2 regions of the Pararhizobium sp. LjRoot238 genome follow, and region 1 is predicted to be linked to the other one. Evidence: riboswitches for the same ligand, from Rfam matches in the RefSeq annotation. Region 1 holds a riboswitch; the other holds the start of a gene.
The links. A riboswitch is a leader RNA that binds a small molecule or an ion and turns the genes downstream of it on or off. The one in region 1 is predicted to bind S-adenosylmethionine.

Region 1 (4,271 bases):
AGAAAAGGAAGTACAAAACCGGCCGTAAAACCGGCCAAATCCAAAGGATCAAAATCGTTCTCAAAGCCCTGAAAAACAGAGTGGAGCGGGTAGCGGGAATCGAACCCGCACGATCAGCTTGGGAAGCTGACAAGCTACCACTACATCATACCCGCAACGGCTGCTAGGTTTTCACCAAGCGCTGCCGGCTGTCAAGGTGGCATCCGATTTTACGGACGCCTTTTATTCCGATCGGAAATGCTTGGAGAGCTTCAGGCCCTGCGCCTGGTAGTTGGAGCCGAGATCAAGCCCATAAAGGCCTTCCGGCTGCTCCAGCATGTACTCATAGACCAGACGGCCGACGATCTGGCCGTGCTCGAGAATGAACGGGACCTCGTGGCTGCGGACTTCGAGCACGGCGCGACTTCCCGTTCCGCCGGCAAAGGCATGGCCGAAGCCGGGATCGAAGAAGCCGGCGTAGTGGACGCGGAATTCGCCGACCAGCGGATCGAACGGCGTCATTTCGGCGGCATAGAGCGGCGGCACGTGCACCGCTTCGCGCGAGACGAGGATGTAGAACTCATCGGGATCGAGGATCAGCTCGTCGCGGCCGCGGCTATAGAGCGGCTCCCAGAAATCGAAGATGCCATGCTCGGCCTTCTTGTCGACATCGACAACGGCGGTGTGGTGCTTGCCGCGATAGCCGATCAGGCCGTCGGCGCCGGTCCCCTTGAGGTCGATCGAAAGGGCGATGCCGCCGCCGGAGACGTTCGGCTTTTCGCTTGCGACCAGCACATCGCTTTCATGCAGCGCGAGGACCTCGGCTTCACTGAGAAGCGCGTGGCCGATGCGAAAGCGGATCTGCGACAGGCGCGAGCCGCGGCGCACGATGATCGGGAAGGTGCGCGGGCTGATTTCGAGATAGAGCGGGCCGGAATATCCGGCCGGGATCTTGTCGAATTCCTGCGCCCGGTCGGTAATGACACGGGTGAAGATGTCGAGGCGGCCGGTCGAGCTCTTCGGATTGGCAGACGCCGACATGCCGGGTGGCAGGTCGAGGCTTTCCATCAGCGGCACGATATAGACGCAGCCGGTTTCGAGCACGGCCCCTTCGGAGAGATCGATGACGTGCAGTTTCAGCCGGTCAAGCTTGTCGGCCACAAGGTGGCTGGGTCCGGGCATGAAGCTGGCGCGCACGCGGAAGGCTTTCGACCCCAGACGCAGATCGAGGCTGGCCGGCTGGATCTGATCGATATCCAGCTTGCTTTCGCTCTTCAAACGCCCTTCATCAAACAACGCTGCAATCGCGCGATCGGCTAGAATGCCTGTGGCCCTCGTCATTGCTATCTTCCTTGTTGCCGAAAACGGCACGTCATAAACCAAATTGTCCCCGTGACATATCTTCTTGTTCCCGGGAATTGACGCAAGCGCGGCTAATCAGTAAATACTGACTTATCCCGTGGTGATTTGGCCGGTCGGCTTGCAGCCACGTTAAACAAGTAGCTAAAAAGGCCGGGTTCGAAACCGGCTTGCTTTTGCGGCCGGTTTTTTTGTTTGTGAAAGCGACGATCCGATGAGCAAAAACTGGCGCCCGGCAACACAGCTCGTTCATGGCGGCACGACCCGTTCGAACCACGGCGAAACCTCCGAAGCCATCTTCCTAACGCAGGGCTTCGTCTATGACAGCTCTGAAGCTGCCGAGGCGCGCTTCAAGGGCGAGACCGACGGCTTCATCTATGCCCGCTACGGCAGCCCGACCAACGACATGTTCGAACAGCGCATGTGTATGCTGGAAGGCGCCGAGGATGCGCGCGCCACGGCATCCGGCATGGCGGCGGTTTCGGCCGCCATTCTCTGCCAGCTCAAGGCCGGCGACCATATCGTCGCGGCCCGTGCCCTGTTCGGTTCCTGCCGCTGGGTGGTGGAGACACTGGCGCCCAAATACGGCATCGAATGCACGCTGATCGACGGGCGCTTCCTTGAAAACTGGGAAAAGGCGGTCAAGCCGAACACCAAGGTGTTCTTCCTCGAAAGCCCGACCAATCCGACGCTGGAAGTCGTCGATATCGCCGGCGTTGCCAAGATCGCCAATGCGATCGGCGCCAAGGTCGTTGTCGACAACGTCTTTGCGACGCCGCTCCTGCAGAAGCCGCTGGAACTCGGCGCCCACATCGTCGTCTATTCCGCCACCAAGCATATCGACGGCCAGGGCCGTTGCCTCGGCGGCGTGATCCTCTCCGACAAGGAATGGATCAACGAGCACCTGCACGACTATTTCCGCCATACCGGCCCGGCGCTGTCGCCGTTCAACGCCTGGACGCTGCTGAAGGGCATCGAGACCCTGCCGCTGCGCGTGCGCCAGCAGAGCGAGAATGCCGCGCGCGTCGCCGACTTCCTCGCCGAGCAGCCGGAGGTCGCCCGCGTGATCTATCCGGGCCGCAAGGATCATCCGCAGGCCGATATCATCTCCCGGCAGATGAAGGGCGGTTCGACACTGGTCTGCTTCGAACTGAAGGGTGGCAAGGACGCGGCCTTCGCGCTGCAGAATGCGCTGGATATCGTGCTGATCTCCAACAATCTCGGCGACAGTAAGAGCCTGATCACCCATCCGGCGACGACGACGCACAAGAACCTGTCGGACGAAGCCCGCACTGAGCTCGGCATTTCGCCCGGCACCGTGCGCTTCTCGGCCGGCATCGAAGACAGCGAGGACCTGATCGAGGATTTCGCCCGCGCGCTGAAATCCGTAAAGGCCTGATTTTCAGCTTTTGTTTCGAACGCCCGTGTCCAGCCGGATGCGGGCGTTTTTCTATGCCTGTGTTTCAGCCTTGAAGCTCGCCCGCGCCAGCATGATGCGCGACAGCGCCGTGTAGAAGCAGATAAGCGCAAAAACGACGGCGATCTCCGAAAACCAATGCGGGAACAGGCAGAAGGCCAGGAAGACGGCGATCGTTTCCGTTGCCTCGGCGAGGCCGGTGGTGAAATAGAGCGACTTCATGCCCCGCGCATCCGTCGCGAGGCCGCGCTTCTCGGCTATGACGGCGAAAGCGAGAAAGCTCGCACCATTGATATAGAAAGAGAGAAGAAGCAGCCCGCCTGCAGCGCCGTTTTCATAGGGATCGGCCAGGATAAAGGCGAAGGGGATGAGGCCGTAAAAGGCGAAATCGAGCACGATATCGAGGAAGCCGCCGAAATCCGTGTTCCTAGTCGCGCGCGCGACGGCGCCGTCCAATCCATCACAGAGCCGGCTTGCGCCGATCAGAATAAAAGCCCAGGCGAAAGCGTCGAGAACGATGGCAATGGCGGCGGCCAATCCGAGCAGAAAGCCCGTGATCGTGATCGTGTTCGCGCTGATGCCGCGGCGAACCAAAGCCCGGCCGGCGCGATCGAGCCAGGGATCAAGCCGTTTCCTGAAGTGACCGTCGAGCATGCTGTGCCCTATCCTAACAGTTTACGCTGTCCATTATTCTTGACGAAACCATCTTGCTGTAGAATATCGCCCATAGACTTGAAAAGGGTTTGCATATGTACCGCGCGCTAACTCGCGATATCGAGGTGACCGTTGAGCCTTATTATCTGGAGGAGCAGTCCGATCCGGAGGACAGCCGTTATGTCTGGGGCTACCGCATCCTGATCTCCAACCTTTCGGGCAAGACCGTGCGGCTGATGACGCGCTACTGGCATATCACCGACGAAAACGGCCAGGTGGATGAAGTCAATGGGCCGGGCGTCATCGGCGAGCAGCCGGTTCTCAATCCCGGCGATACCTATGAATATTCGTCAGGCTGCCCGCTCGATACACCTTCAGGCGTGATGTTCGGCCATTATTCGATGGAAACACCGGAGGGCGATACCTTCACAGTCGATATTCCCGCCTTCTCGCTGGATTCACCGGGCCAGCCTCGGACGTTGAATTAGAGCCCATCGCGTCAAAACCGATTCACGCGATGCGCTTATCTTATGACTTTTCCCTGTTTTGAGGCCACAGTGGTTTGCCGCCTGCCGGTGTTCGCCCCCCCCCCGCAGGCGGGAGGGGATGAATCGAGGATGCGCCGCAAGGGTTACGACAGCGATGCCATCGAGTGTCCCTATTTTTCTCCCGGTGGCCGATACGTGATCGACGATGCCTTTTGCATGGCTGCGAGCGTCTCCTCAACGGTCAGCAAGACAGTCGTCTGGAAGGAACTCAGCGCTCCGCCAGCGCTGATCGCGATCGCCGTGGCTGCCATCGAGACGTTATCTGGAGCCTCCCACAAGTTATATGCATCGTGATCGCCGAAGGCATACCAGAA
Region 2 (4,271 bases), 880 kb from region 1:
AAAAACCACGTCCCGCCAGCGGCCGCGTCCCGTCTGACAATAGTTAGCAATCCACTTAACTATCCCTTGCACGTTTCGCCATATCGTGATACTTAGGTATATGCTTAACCATTCGAACCAGCTCGATCTCATGTTTCAGGCGCTTGCCGATCCGGCGCGCCGCACGATGGTGGAACGGCTCTGCCGCGGACCGGCTTCGGTCAGCGAGCTTGCCGGACCGCTCACCATGTCGCTGCCCTCGGTGATGCAGCACCTGCAGGTGCTGGAACTGAGCGGCCTCGTCCAGTCGAAGAAGATCGGGCGGGTCAGGACCTGCACGATCGACCGCCAGGTCTTAAGCCTCGCGGAACAATGGATCTCCGATCGCCGCGCATTGTGGGAACGCCGCCTCGATGCGCTGGGGGAGTATCTCGCCGAAGACAATAAAGAAACCGAAGGGAGCAAGACATGACCGAACGCAGCGTTACCCACGCCACATTCATCATCGAGCGCGTCTATGACGCCGCGCCCGCCCGCGTCTTCCAGGCCTTTTCCGACCCGGCCGCCCGCGACCGCTGGTTCGTCAAATCCGATGGCTGGCCGATCGCCGAATATTCGTTCGACTTCCGCGTCGGCGGCCGCGAGACCGGCCGTTTCAGCCAGGACGGCACGACGATGATCTATAACGACACCGTCTATCACGACATCGTGCCCGACAGCCGGATGATCTTCGCCTACGCGATGACGATCGGCGAAAACCGCATTTCCGCCTCGCTCGCCACTGTGGAACTGAAGCCCGAAGGCAAGCGGACACGGCTCGTCTTCACCGAGCAGGGCGCCTTTCTCGACGGGCTTGACCAGGTGGTAGACCGCGAACAAGGCTGGCGCGAACTCCTTGGCCATCTCGCCCGCGAACTCGAACGCGACGCGGCAGCCGCCTGAGCGGAGAGGAGGAAACTGTCATGACCGAACGATCCACCAGACATTCCACCATCGTCGTCGAACGCACATACGACGCCTCTCCTTTCCGGGTATTCGCCGCCTGGTCGGACCCGAAAGCGCTGCTGCGCTGGGGCTCGCCCGGTGAGGGATGGGACGTCTCCTACGACCGCTTCGATTTCCGCACCGGCGGCAGCGACATCAGCCGCTTCGGTCCGAAGGACGGACCGGTCTTCGTCAACGAGACGGTCTACCAGGACATCGTGCCGAACGCCCGCATCGTCTCGGCCGGAAACATGACGTCGGAGGGAAAACGCCTTTTCGCCGGCCTTCTGACGGTCGAGTTCATCGTGGCGGGCACGGCCTGCCGGCTCGTCCTGACCGAACAGGGCGTCTTCTTCGACGGCCACGACCGGCCCGAAAACCATGAGGCCGGCTGGAACGAAATGCTCGACAACCTCGCCATCGAGGTGCTGCGCAACGCAGCCTAACGACGACGGACAAACAGGCAAGGAGATCATCATGACCGAACGCTCGGTAACCCATGCCACCTTCACCATCACGCGCCACTACGACGCGTCACCGGCCCGCGTCTTCGCCGCCTTTGCGGAAAAAGACCGCAAGGCGCAGTGGTTCAGCAGTCACGAAGGCTGGACATCGCAGAGCTATAGCTTCGATTTCCGCACCGGCGGCGGCGAGCACCTGAGCATCACTGCAGCCGATGGCGTCGTGCACACGTTCGATGCGCGCTATCAGGATATCGTGCCCGAAGAGCGCATCGTCTATAGCTACGACATGCACCTCAATGAGACGCGTTTCTCGGTGTCGCTCGCGACCGTTGAGTTCAAGCCGGGCAGCAAGGGAACGAGGCTCGTCTTCACCGAACAGGGCGCCTTCCTCGACGGCCACGACAATGTCGGCCAGCGCGAGACCGGGACCCAGTCCCTGCTTGACAACCTCGCAGCCTCGCTCGCCGCCGACGAGCCGGCGAAGCGTTCAGCTTGAGCAGAGGACATGCGATCGGGCGCCCGTTTTGCAGAGCCGGGCGTCCCATATTGATTCCAGCGCAGACAGGCGCTATTTAGACGTCTCGTGGTGATTTGGCCGGCCGGCTTGCAGCCACGTTAAATAAATCGCTAAAGGGCCGTGCATGCGCAAGCAAGCGGGCCGGTAGCGATTTTTCGTTGCCGGTTTTTTTCTTTCTGCCGGCTTGTCCGTGATCGAGTGTTGCCCATGCCCATCAAGATTCCCGATACGCTGCCCGCCTTCGAAACCCTCGTCAAAGAGGGCGTGCGGGTGATGACCGAAACCGCGGCGATCCGTCAGGACATCCGCCCGCTGCAGATCGGGCTCCTGAACCTGATGCCGAACAAGATCAAGACCGAGGTGCAGATGGCCCGCCTTGTCGGGGCGACGCCGCTGCAGGTCGAGTTCTCCCTCATCCGTCTCGGCGGCCACAAGGCCAAGAACACGCCGGAAGAGCACCTGCTCGCCTTCTACGAAACCTGGGACGAGGTCAAGCACCGCAAGTTCGACGGCTTGATCATCACCGGCGCGCCTGTCGAGACGCTGGACTATGAGGACGTCACCTATTGGGAGGAGATGCAGCAGATCCTCGACTGGACCCACACCAATGTCCATTCGACGCTCAACATCTGCTGGGGCGCCATGGCGGCGATCTATCATTTCCACCGCGTGCCGAAATACACGCTGAAGGAAAAGGCCTTCGGCGTCTATCGCCACCACAATCTCAACCCGGCCTCGGTCTATCTCAACGGCTTCTCAGATGATTTCCAGATTCCGGTATCGCGCTGGACCGAAGTCCGCCGCGCCGACATCGAGAAGGTGCCGGACCTTGAGATCCTGATGGAATCCGACGAGATGGGCGTCTGCTTCGTGCATGAAAAGGCCGGCAACCGCCTCTACGTCTTCAACCATGTCGAATATGATTCGACCTCGCTGTCGGACGAATATTTCCGCGACGTGAATGCCGGCGTGCCGATCAAGATGCCGCACAACCACTTTCCCCATAACGATCCGGAACTGCCGCCGCAGAACCGCTGGCGCAGCCACGCGCATCTGTTGTTCGGCAACTGGATCAACGATATCTACCAGACGACACCTTATGATCCGGCCGATATCGGCAAAGACCGGAAATGACGGCAAGTCTGGTTATCCGGCCGCTTGAACGCACCAACGCACCGTGTTTGACCTGCGATCAACCCGGTGAATTGTATGACTTTTCGGTTGCCGCCTCGCCCGAAATGACGCAGTTTGCCGCCGAGCCAGTGGAGGAAAATGACCGTGCAGACAGAAACTGAAATATTTGGCCATCTCCCCTCCGGCGAGCCGGTTCACCGTATGACCATCCGGGGCGGCGGGCTGACGGCGCATATCCTCACCTGGGGATCAGTCATCCAGGACCTGCGCCTCGACGGACACGCAGCACCGCTGGTCCTCGGCTTCGAGAATTTTCAGGACTATCTTTCCCATTCTCCCTATTTCGGCGCGACGCCCGGCCGCAACGCCAACCGCATCGGCGGCGGGCGCTTCTCGATCGACGGCACGTCCTACCAGCTCGAATGCAACGAAAAGGGCGTGACCCACCTGCATGGCGGCAGCGATGGCATTGCCAAGCGCTTGTGGACGATCGTCGAAAAGACCGAAGATCGTCTCGTCCTCAAGATCGCCGATCCCGATGGCCGCGCCGGTTATCCCGGCAATTGCACCGTCACCTGCACCTATACGTTAAGCGATGGCGGCGTGCTTAATGTTGTCTACGAGAGCACGACCGACCGTGCCACGATCTGCAATGTCTGCCAGCACAGCTATTTCAATCTTGACGGCACGGCCGATACGTTCGGCCACGACGTGATGATCGCCGCCGACCACTATCTGCCGACGGACGAGCGGCAGGTGCCGACCGGCGAAATCCGCGCCGTCGAGGGCACCGTCTTCGACCTGCGCGCCATGACGCCGATGCGCCGCCAGATGGAAGGCGACAGGATCGGTTACGACCATAATTTCTGCCTGGCGGATGCGCGCGGCCCCAAGCAGTCCATCGCCCTGGTGCGCAGCATCAATTCCGGCGTTTCGCTGGAGGTCCGCACCACCGAGCCCGGCGTGCAGTTCTATACCGGTTTCAAGATGAACGTGCCCGTTCCCGGCCTTGAAGGCCGCCGCTACGGCCCCTTCGCCGGGTTCTGCCTGGAAACACAGATCTGGCCGGACGCCGTCAACCACGCGAATTTCCCGCAAGCCGTGCTGCGGCCCGGCGAGACACTGCGGCAGGAAACAGACTACGTCTTTACCAGGAGCTGACATCCTGCTCAGATACGGCTCAATGGCAGGCT

Region 2: another riboswitch for S-adenosylmethionine. It lies ahead of metA (homoserine O-acetyltransferase MetA); the one in region 1 lies ahead of ACSQ3F_RS03580 (O-succinylhomoserine sulfhydrylase).

Annotation. Positions count from the first base shown of each region.
Region 1 is NZ_CAXUPP020000001.1:699,963-704,233, forward strand. Features, by position in the region: tRNA gene ACSQ3F_RS03570 (tRNA-Gly) at 82-155, opposite strand; gene ACSQ3F_RS03575 (2'-deoxycytidine 5'-triphosphate deaminase) at 223-1,320, opposite strand; SAM riboswitch at 1,429-1,507, shown strand; gene ACSQ3F_RS03580 (O-succinylhomoserine sulfhydrylase) at 1,553-2,737, shown strand; gene ACSQ3F_RS03585 (CDP-alcohol phosphatidyltransferase family protein) at 2,789-3,409, opposite strand; gene apaG (Co2+/Mg2+ efflux protein ApaG) at 3,505-3,897, shown strand; gene ACSQ3F_RS03595 (GYD domain-containing protein) at 4,068-4,271, opposite strand, start outside.
Region 2 is NZ_CAXUPP020000001.1:1,577,112-1,581,382, reverse strand. Features, by position in the region: gene ACSQ3F_RS07830 (ArsR/SmtB family transcription factor) at 101-451, shown strand; gene ACSQ3F_RS07825 (SRPBCC family protein) at 448-921, shown strand; gene ACSQ3F_RS07820 (SRPBCC family protein) at 942-1,409, shown strand; gene ACSQ3F_RS07815 (SRPBCC family protein) at 1,441-1,923, shown strand; SAM riboswitch at 2,001-2,078, shown strand; gene metA (homoserine O-acetyltransferase MetA) at 2,152-3,078, shown strand; gene ACSQ3F_RS07805 (aldose epimerase family protein) at 3,223-4,239, shown strand.